DNA from 4 places in the Lysinibacillus sp. A4 genome. Region 4 is predicted to be linked to each of the others. Evidence: riboswitches for the same ligand, from Rfam matches in the RefSeq annotation. Region 4 holds a riboswitch; each other region holds the start of a gene.
The links. Region 4 has a riboswitch for S-adenosylmethionine ahead of NY607_RS16015 (cyclase family protein). Riboswitches for the same ligand answer to the same signal wherever they lie in the genome.
Positions count from the first base shown of each region.

Region 1: it holds a riboswitch for S-adenosylmethionine, as region 4 does, so the genes downstream of both, metA (homoserine O-acetyltransferase MetA) here and NY607_RS16015 (cyclase family protein) in region 4, are expected to answer to the same signal.
Region 2: it holds a riboswitch for S-adenosylmethionine, as region 4 does, so the genes downstream of both, NY607_RS20285 (methionine ABC transporter ATP-binding protein) here and NY607_RS16015 (cyclase family protein) in region 4, are expected to answer to the same signal.
Region 3: it holds a riboswitch for S-adenosylmethionine, as region 4 does, so the genes downstream of both, NY607_RS12095 (MetQ/NlpA family ABC transporter substrate-binding protein) here and NY607_RS16015 (cyclase family protein) in region 4, are expected to answer to the same signal.

Region 1 is NZ_JANWTB010000004.1:66,077-68,280, forward strand. It holds gene metA (homoserine O-acetyltransferase MetA) at 1-825, opposite strand, end outside; SAM riboswitch class I at 949-1,060, opposite strand; gene NY607_RS08835 (nucleotide excision repair endonuclease) at 1,264-1,635, shown strand; gene NY607_RS08840 (hypothetical protein) at 1,690-2,076, opposite strand; gene NY607_RS08845 (TrmB family transcriptional regulator) at 2,099-2,204, opposite strand, start outside.
Region 2 is NZ_JANWTB010000012.1:69,905-72,108, reverse strand. It holds gene NY607_RS20295 (toprim domain-containing protein) at 4-345, shown strand; gene NY607_RS20290 (thioredoxin family protein) at 360-671, shown strand; SAM riboswitch class I at 728-831, shown strand; gene NY607_RS20285 (methionine ABC transporter ATP-binding protein) at 914-1,942, shown strand; gene NY607_RS20280 (methionine ABC transporter permease) at 1,932-2,204, shown strand, end outside.
Region 3 is NZ_JANWTB010000005.1:211,343-213,546, forward strand. It holds gene NY607_RS12090 (methionine ABC transporter ATP-binding protein) at 1-76, opposite strand, end outside; gene NY607_RS12095 (MetQ/NlpA family ABC transporter substrate-binding protein) at 183-1,013, opposite strand; SAM riboswitch class I at 1,102-1,206, opposite strand; gene NY607_RS12100 (PPC domain-containing DNA-binding protein) at 1,329-1,832, shown strand; gene NY607_RS12105 (pyridoxal phosphate-dependent aminotransferase) at 1,874-2,204, opposite strand, start outside.
Region 4 is NZ_JANWTB010000007.1:201,127-203,330, reverse strand. It holds gene NY607_RS16020 (DedA family protein) at 1-143, shown strand, start outside; gene NY607_RS16015 (cyclase family protein) at 174-911, opposite strand; SAM riboswitch class I at 1,001-1,106, opposite strand; gene NY607_RS16010 (YuzC family spore coat inner layer protein) at 1,188-1,592, opposite strand; gene NY607_RS16005 (helix-turn-helix domain-containing protein) at 1,707-2,204, opposite strand, start outside.

The sequences.
Region 1 (2,204 bases), on a different contig from region 4:
ATTCATCGGCACTTGTGTCGGATCGTCATTCGGGAAGTAGTTTACAGGAACGGCGATATCTATGCCCTTCGCCACATCGCGACTATATTCATCGGCTAGCGTTGTCGCATCATACTCTAGATGCCCCGTAATCATAATATTTTTATTATCTTTTGATTGTACAATAAATACCCCAGCATCCTCTGAATAGGATAATAATCGTAGATCTGGATGATTGCGAACCTCGTCAATCGAAACAGATGTATAGCGTGAATGGGGCGCAGTAAATAAATCACTAAAGCCACGTACCAAATCTACAGTTAAATCTGTAATCACATGGGAATAGACGCCTGAGCATTTAGCAGAAAGCTCAACCTTCCCAATGCCATAATGATGATACAATGCAGCCTGTGCCCCCCAACATATATGTAGCACGGATGTCACATTCTTTTTAGACCAATCCATAATTTCTGAAATTTCCTGCCAATAGTTGACCTCTTCAAAAGCCATTTTTTCTACTGGCGCACCAGTTATAATCATACCATCATAGCGTCGGTGTCGAATCTGATTGAACGTTGTGTAGAAAAGCTGCAAATGGGATTTACTCACATTTTTAGACTCGTGTGTGGCTGTATTCAAAAAGGTAATATTGACTTGTAATGGTGTATTCCCCAATAAACGTAATAATTGGAGCTCTGTTTTTTCTTTTTCAGGCATTAAATTTAATATTAATATATTTAATGGACGGATTTGCTGTGTTTTCGCACGATCTTCTTCCATGACGAAGATTTTTTCCTCACGTAAATGTTCTCCAGCTGGTAAATTTTTCGGAATATTAATTGGCATCTTGCTTTCCCCTCTCTATAATCACTCTCTTTTAGCAAATCTTGCTTGCGTAGGATGCAACGAAATTAAAAAATCCTCCTCATTCCATACGAGATAGAATGAGAAGGATTTTTTTCACGTCCACTCTTATCTCTCAAAGGAAAAAATCCTTTGCTGGAATTAGCACCTTTCTAACAATTGTTAGAGGTTGCTGAAGCGTCATCGGGCCAAATCCCTCAGCTTCTCTTGATAAGATTATTTAATTATCTTGAATTGTAACACGAACTAGTTAGAATATCAATAATTCATAGAATATTTTGTGATTCACGCGCATGTTTCTCGGTCATTTGATGTACACTAAGCTTGCTATCTGTGGGGTTTCTACATTTAAAATTTATGGTAAACATGCCGTAATTATGTTACCATATACTTTTAGTAAGAGAGAGGAACGTGAATAGTTTGATTAAAATTGAATTTCCAAAACCAGATCTAGTAATCCGTCAACGTGAACAAGATTTAAAACCAGGTGATGTGCCGATCACACCTTACTTTGGTTTTATTGACTTCCATAAAATCACACGAGATAAAGGCGGCATTTTCTTATTCTATAATGACAAGAATGAGCTATTGTTTGTTGGGAAAGCACGTAAAATTCGTCAACGTATTAAAAAACATTTCGAGGATAATGTATCTCCGATGAAAAACCATCGTGATGAAGTGTTCAAAATTGAAGTCTATGAAGTAGAAGATCCAATGGAACGTGAAATTTACGAAACATATGCGATTAATACTTTCCGCTCTAAATATAACGTAGACAAAGTCTTTTATTAGACATCACGTAAAGAAACCGAAATCTCATTTCTAAAGGGATTTCGGTTTCTTTTATCACATAATGGTCATACGATCAATTGGCGTACTCTGACCGTTAATTCGCAAATCAATGGTATCCAGCTCAGGATTCTTGACGGTGACTTTAAAAACATAGGGTTGAGCCTCTTTCCTTTGATCGCTGCCTTCTTCTAACTGGATAATAAGCCTATTTCCCTCAGCTGTAATACTTGCCAATACATTCCCTTTTGAATAATAAACAAGGTAATATGGAGCATCCTTTTCATGCAATAGTTGTATTCTGTCATTAGAAACGATATTTTTTTGGACATTATCTGGGACAACCGTTAGCTCATGAATCGTTGGTGGATCGGTAGGTGGTGTAGCATTACAGGCTCCTAGCATTAGTAGGCTTATTAAACCTAGCAACACGAATTTTTTCAAGTAACTCCCCTTCCTTATACGACTATTCTAAGAAAAAAGCTTTACGTTCCTTAGCAATCCAGTCTTCTAACTCCTGGTCATCACGTTTTACTAACCGATTGATGAGCACATCATGCCATATATAATCC
Region 2 (2,204 bases), on a different contig from region 4:
GTAATGTTCGAGGGAAAATGCTTGATAGTAGAAGGACGCTCAGATAAGCTACAAATTGAGCCTATTTTGAATGAGAATGTTACAATACTATGTACGAATGGTACAATTGGTGTGCATCAATTAGAAGAACTACTGGATCCCTATGAGGGCTGTGAGCTATTTACTTTTTTTGATGCAGATACTTCTGGCGATAAGCTACGTGCATTAATGGACAGACATTATCCAGAAGCTGAGCATCTGCGCACAATGCCAACATATAAGGAAGTAGAAACGACACCAAGAAAAGTGCTAGCGATGATTTTACTGCGAGCACATTTTTCAATCCATAATGAATATATTTTGTAAGGTTGCGTGAGTAAATGGAAGAATGGTCAACAGAGCAGTGGGAAGCGGCTAAACAGTCAGGAGAGAAAACTGCATTTTATTTATATACACCGATGTGTGGAACATGTGCAGTGGCATCTAAAATGATGTCCATTATTGAACAATTACTGCCACAGCTACAAATTGGTAAAGCAAATATCAACTTTTTGGAACACATTGCTTATGAGCATCAAATTGAAAGTGTTCCATGTCTACTCATCAGTGATGGCGGAAAAGTGACAGAAAAGATTTATGCTTTTCAATCCGTACCATTTTTATATGAATTGTTAAAAAAATCAATTGACTGAACTTTACTAGCGTGGTAAAGTATCAAATATATTACTAAAACATTAAATATATCGAACTCTTATGAAGAGTGGCGGAGGGAAGTGCCCTATGAAGCCCGGCAACCATCACAATGTGAAAAGGTGCCAAATCACCCAAAGATTTTTCTTTGAAAGATGAGAGAACGGTTTAACGTATTATACGTGACCCCTTCTACTTGTCTGTGAGTGAAGGGGTTTTCTATATGAGAAAAGGAGTATTCGCTATGATCCAGCTTCAAAATATTACAAAGAAATACAAAACAGCAAATGGCGAATTAACGGCAGTCAAAGACGTCAACCTTACTATTAATAAAGGTGAAATTTTTGGCATTATTGGCTATAGTGGTGCTGGTAAAAGTACCATGATTCGTTTATTAAACGGTTTAGAGAAACCGACAGCAGGAACAGTAACGGTGAACAATCAAGAATTTTCATCGATAAAAGGGCAAAAGCTTAGAGCGGCTAGACAAAAGGTAAGTATGATTTTCCAGCATTTCAATTTACTTTGGTCTAGAACAGTTGCCGAAAATATTGCATTCCCTTTAGAAATCGCAGGCTTCCCAAAGGCTCAACGTGAAGCACGTGTGAAGGAATTAATTGCCCTTGTAGGCTTAGAAGGGCGCGATAAGGCATATCCATCCCAGCTTTCTGGTGGACAAAAGCAGCGTGTAGGAATTGCACGCGCATTAGCGAATAATCCAGAGGTTTTACTATGTGATGAGGCGACATCGGCACTCGATCCTGAAACAACGGATGCTATTCTTGATTTACTCGTTGATATAAATGAACGCTTAGGCTTAACTATCGTCCTGATTACCCACGAAATGCATGTCATTCGCAAAATTTGTCATCGTGTAGCAGTGATGGAGGCAGGCGAAATTGTGGAACGTGGTGAGGTATTGCAAGTCTTCCAAGCCCCACAGGCGGCTATTACTAAGAAGTTTGTATCTCAAATTACAGACACTAAGGAAACACAGGATACGGTAGCACAAATTAAAACAAACTATCCAACTGGACAACTTGTCAAACTTATTTTTGTTGGTGAAAAAACAGAACAGCCAGTCATCTCACATCTTGTGAAACAATTTGATGTAGAAGTAAGTATTGTTCACGGAAATATTTCACAAACAAAAAATGGTGCATATGGTACATTGATTGTGCAAATTGATGGCTCTCAGAAAAACGTCACTGAAGCCCTTCGTTATTTAAATACAGTGGAAGTACAGACGGAGGTGATTGAAAATGCTAACTAATCTCTTTCCGAATGTAGACTGGGAAAATATGTGGCAAGCTACGTATGAAACTTTATACATGACAGCTATATCAACGGTTGTGACATTTATTCTTGGGTTAGTCATTGGTATTGTTCTATTTTTAACTAGTCCCAATCAGTTATGGGCAAATAAAATCGTTAACTTTTTAACGGGATCACTCGTTAATATTTTCCGTTCCATTCCATTTATCGTATTAATTATTTTATTAATTCCATTTACGAAGTTGTTACTAGGTACAATT
Region 3 (2,204 bases), on a different contig from region 4:
GATTGATGCCATCCACAGCTTTTATGATGCCTTTTTTCGACTTGAATTCTTTTGAGATATTTTGTAATTGAATCATGCGATTGTATGCTCCTTTCTCTACCTTCTAAAAAGCAAGAATCTGCTCGTTTTCCTATAGAGGAATTTCGGCAGATTCTTCGGCTTATAGAAGCTTCCTGAATGTATTACCAACTAGGGATTACTGAACCTTTGAATTCCTCTTCGATGAATTGACGTACTTCATCAGATTGGTAGGCCTCAACGAACTTTTTAATTGTTGGATCATTTTCATTTTCAGCACGCACGACAATATAGTTTACGTATGGAGAATCAGTAGATTCCAATAAAATAGAGTCATCTTTAGGGTTAATGCCAGCTTCTAATGCAAAGTTTGTATTAATAGCTGCTACATCTACTTCACTAAGTTGTTTAGGAATTTGAACGGCCTCTAATTCAATGAATTTTAAATTCTTTTTGTTTTCTTCTACATCACGGATCGAGGCTGTTAAGTCTGCGCCCTCTTTTAACTTAATATAGCCAGCTTCCTGTAAAACAAAGAGGGCACGGGCTCCATTCGTTGGATCATTTGGTAAGCCAAACGTTGCTCCGTCAGGAATGTCATCAAAGGATTTATATTTTTCTGAGTAGATACCCATTGGATTTAAAATCGTTTTGCCCACTGGTACTAACTCTGTATCATGATCTTTATTAAATGTATCCAGGAAAGGCTCGTGTTGATAGCTGTTCGCATCAAGATCACCTTCAGCTAAGGATGTATTAGGTAAAACATAGTCAGAAAATGATTTTAGCTCTACTTCTAGCCCGTTTTCTTTTGCTACTTTAGCAGCTACTTCTGCAATTTGTTCGTGTGGACCAGAAGTGACGCCTACAACGATTTTCTTTTCATCAATTCCTTCAGCTTGGCTTTTACTATCTTCTTTAGAGCCACAGCCTGCTAAAGCTGCTACTAATGTTAAACTTGCTAAACCTACTAAAAATTTATTTTTCTTTTTCATGAAAATACCTCCAAGATTGTTTTTATCGGTTTTTTGAAAATAAAAAAACTCTCTTACAAATTAAGAGAGGCTCATGAAAAGATGTCCTCTCTTATCTATCAAACGAAGATCGTTTGCAGGATTTAGCACCTTCCTTTAAAAAGGAGGTTGCCGAGCTTCATAGGGCCAGTCCCTCAGCTACTCTTGATAAGAGATTTATAATATTTTTTTGTAATTCCGATAGAACTAATATAATTTATAGGGTATAGTAAGTCAATAAATAATTTTTAAATTTTTTATATAATTATAATATTTCGACACAAAAGAGGGATAACAATGTCTGTAAGAGTTAATTATGGTATAGGTTCATTTGGTAAGGTTATTAGTGCTCGTTTTCTAACGGGAACAGATATCATTGAAGGGATTGAAGCGCTTTGCGAAGAGAATAATATAGAGTCAGCAACAATTGTAAGCTGTATTGGCAGCTTTCAAAAAAGTAGCTTTGTTTATTTAGTGCCAGATGCAACAGCTCAAATTCATGTTCGTTTTAGTAATGTGATTGAAAAAGAGGGACCACTAGAATTTATTCAAGGTTCAGGTGTGGTGTGTAAGCGAGATGGTGGATATGAGACACATTTCCATGGTTCTATGAGTGATCAATGTGGTGTAGTATCGGGTGGGCATTTAATAAAAGGGGGAAATCCTGTTATAACTGCTGACATCGTGTTGGCAGAGGTACAAGGTATTCAACATATTCGAAAATGGGATGATGAAACAGGTCATGTTCAATTTTATCCATTAGAAGATGGTTTAGGGCAACCAAGGAAAATTGAAAAATAGTAATAATCCTGTAGCTAGAGATAGCTACAGGATAAGGCACATTATCTATTAAACAATTGTAATTGCTCGATTCTATGGATTGCTTCACGTAAGCGCTCCTCACTAACTAGCAACCCTACGCGCACATAGCCTTCACCATATTGACCGAAGCCATTACCTGCTGCTACAGCGATATCAGCTTTTTCGAGCAATAGATCAGCAAACTGTTCACTTGTATAGCCTAGTGGTACAGGGAGCCATGCGAAGAAGGAGCCTTTTGGAGCCGTAACATGCCAGCCAATTCTTCTAGCTTCTTCAATGAGTACATTTCGGCGACGCTCATAAGTAGCTCGTAGTTCATCCGCACATTGCTGGGAAGCTGTCAGTGCTACT
Region 4 (2,204 bases):
TATCATTAGGAAAGATGCTTGGAGAGAAATGGCGATTTGTTGGATACTATCTGACTCATTATAGTATCTATCTTATCCTTTTATTTATTGTAGGGATGCTCATTGTTTACTTTCTATTCAAAAAAAGAAATGGACAAACATAAAAGTCGGTATACGCTATACCGACTTTTAAGTTATGGCAAAATAGCAAATGAGCGCACAGGGAAGCCAGATGCTTTTTCTGGCTTAGGTACGATATTGAAGATGATAGCGCCTTTCGCAGGTAGCTTGTCCAAATTCGTCATTAGCTCAATTTGATAGGTGTCTTGGTCAAGTACAAAATATTCGCCATCTAGCTTGCCATTTTTACGAAAATCAGCAGCAGAGTCCGTATCGAAAGTTTCATGACCAATTGCGCTTACCTTGCGTTCTTTTAGTAAAAACTGTAAAGCTTCTAAACCCCAGCCAGGGATATGGTTATGTCCATCTGCATCCTTATTACTGAAAGCCTCTTTATCTGGCCAGCGCTTACTCCAATCTGTGCGTAATGCTACAAAAGTTCCTGCTTCAATTTCTCCATGCTTGTCCTCAAAATCAAGAATATCTTCAACACTTAATGAAAAATCATGGTTGCTCGCAGCCTCTTGTGATTTATCAATAACAACAAGGGGAAGAACAAGCTCTTTTAGTTCTAATTCTTCTAAGTAGCGAGTATCTCGCACAAAATGAATGGGTGGGTCGATATGTGTGCCATATTGACCAGGGAACGTGAATTGTTGAGCGAAGAAACCGTCCTTATGAGAAAATAACGTTTCAAATTTAGCGTCCTCAAACATAAAAAAATGTGGTGAATTAGGGCCGAATGTATGTGTTAAGTCAACCCACTGTTTCGATTTTAATAATTGCAATGCTTGTAAAAGTTCATTAGACATCGATTTCCCTGCTTTCTGTAAAAATAGTTGTAAATAAAAAGGAGTCCCCTAATAGAAGAGGACTCCTGCTGCAACAACGGTAGTTCTTCTTCTCATCTTCAAGGCTGATCATTTTGCCAATTGGAATTAGCACCATACTGTTAGCTGGTTGCTGAGACTTCATCGGGCCAATCCCTCCGTCTCTCTTGATAAGAAAAGTAATATAAGAATTTTCAGAAATAACAATACAAACACTTTAGCATAGTTTTTTATAGTTTACAAGTTCACTAGGAATTTTCACCAATTCAAATTTAAGGTGACTCCACAACAATCATTATCAATAAGACGTATTCTAAAACTGTCTGGTGTATAGTTTGTTTCAAATTTCATCTTAATGCCTGTTGATGTGATTAATTTTTCAACCTCTGTTTTATTTGAAAGTTGAGCAGCATTCATTAAATCATGTGCGAATTGTTGGGAGCTATCTATTTTATCCGTAAGTAATTGGGCTTGCTGCATCATTGCCTTTATCCGTGATGCTGAAGCTTTTAATTTGTGTGTATCGACAGGTGGAAAAGGATTATTGGTCGGCATTGCTAGATGTTGCGAAAAGGGTCTAATGGCAAAATGATTAGCGATAGGCGATGTTGGATAATGATAGGGATGCACAAAATACGGATAAGGATTGTAATACAAGGTCATTCCTCCTATCCTATAACTGATATCCTATCTTATGTAGCAAAACGGCTTTCGGTGTTATTAGCAGTGCAATGTTTGTCCTAATCATTTAAAAAGGAAGCTAAAGTAAGCTTCCTTTTAGCCAAGTACATTTAAGACATCATCAATTTTTTTACTATGTGATAAAATGCCATAATTCATCCATGTTAAAAAGTCTACTTCATAGACACAGTTGCTTTTAACGGCAGCTAGGTTTTTCCAAGTAGGAGTTTTTAAAATAGCACGTTCCTCATTTTCATAAATGGAATGTTGTTTATCAAAGGTAATAAATAAATGATCAGCATCTAATTGCAACAATTGAGCAAATGTCAGTTGTGCTTTACGTTGATTGTGCGGAATACTCCATACTAGTGAATGTGGCATTAAACCTAAGTCACGATATAAAATGGGGCCCGTATAGCCACATTCAGGACCCGCGTATAGAGTAATGCCAATGGCTGAAATACGGAGAAATGCTACACTTTGCCCATAAACAGATTTGCTAAGAATTCCTTTTGCTTGTTGTACTTTATCTTCATATTGTAGGATTACGTCTTGCATCAAGGAGGTTTTTCCTGTTAGATCTGCAATTTTAAA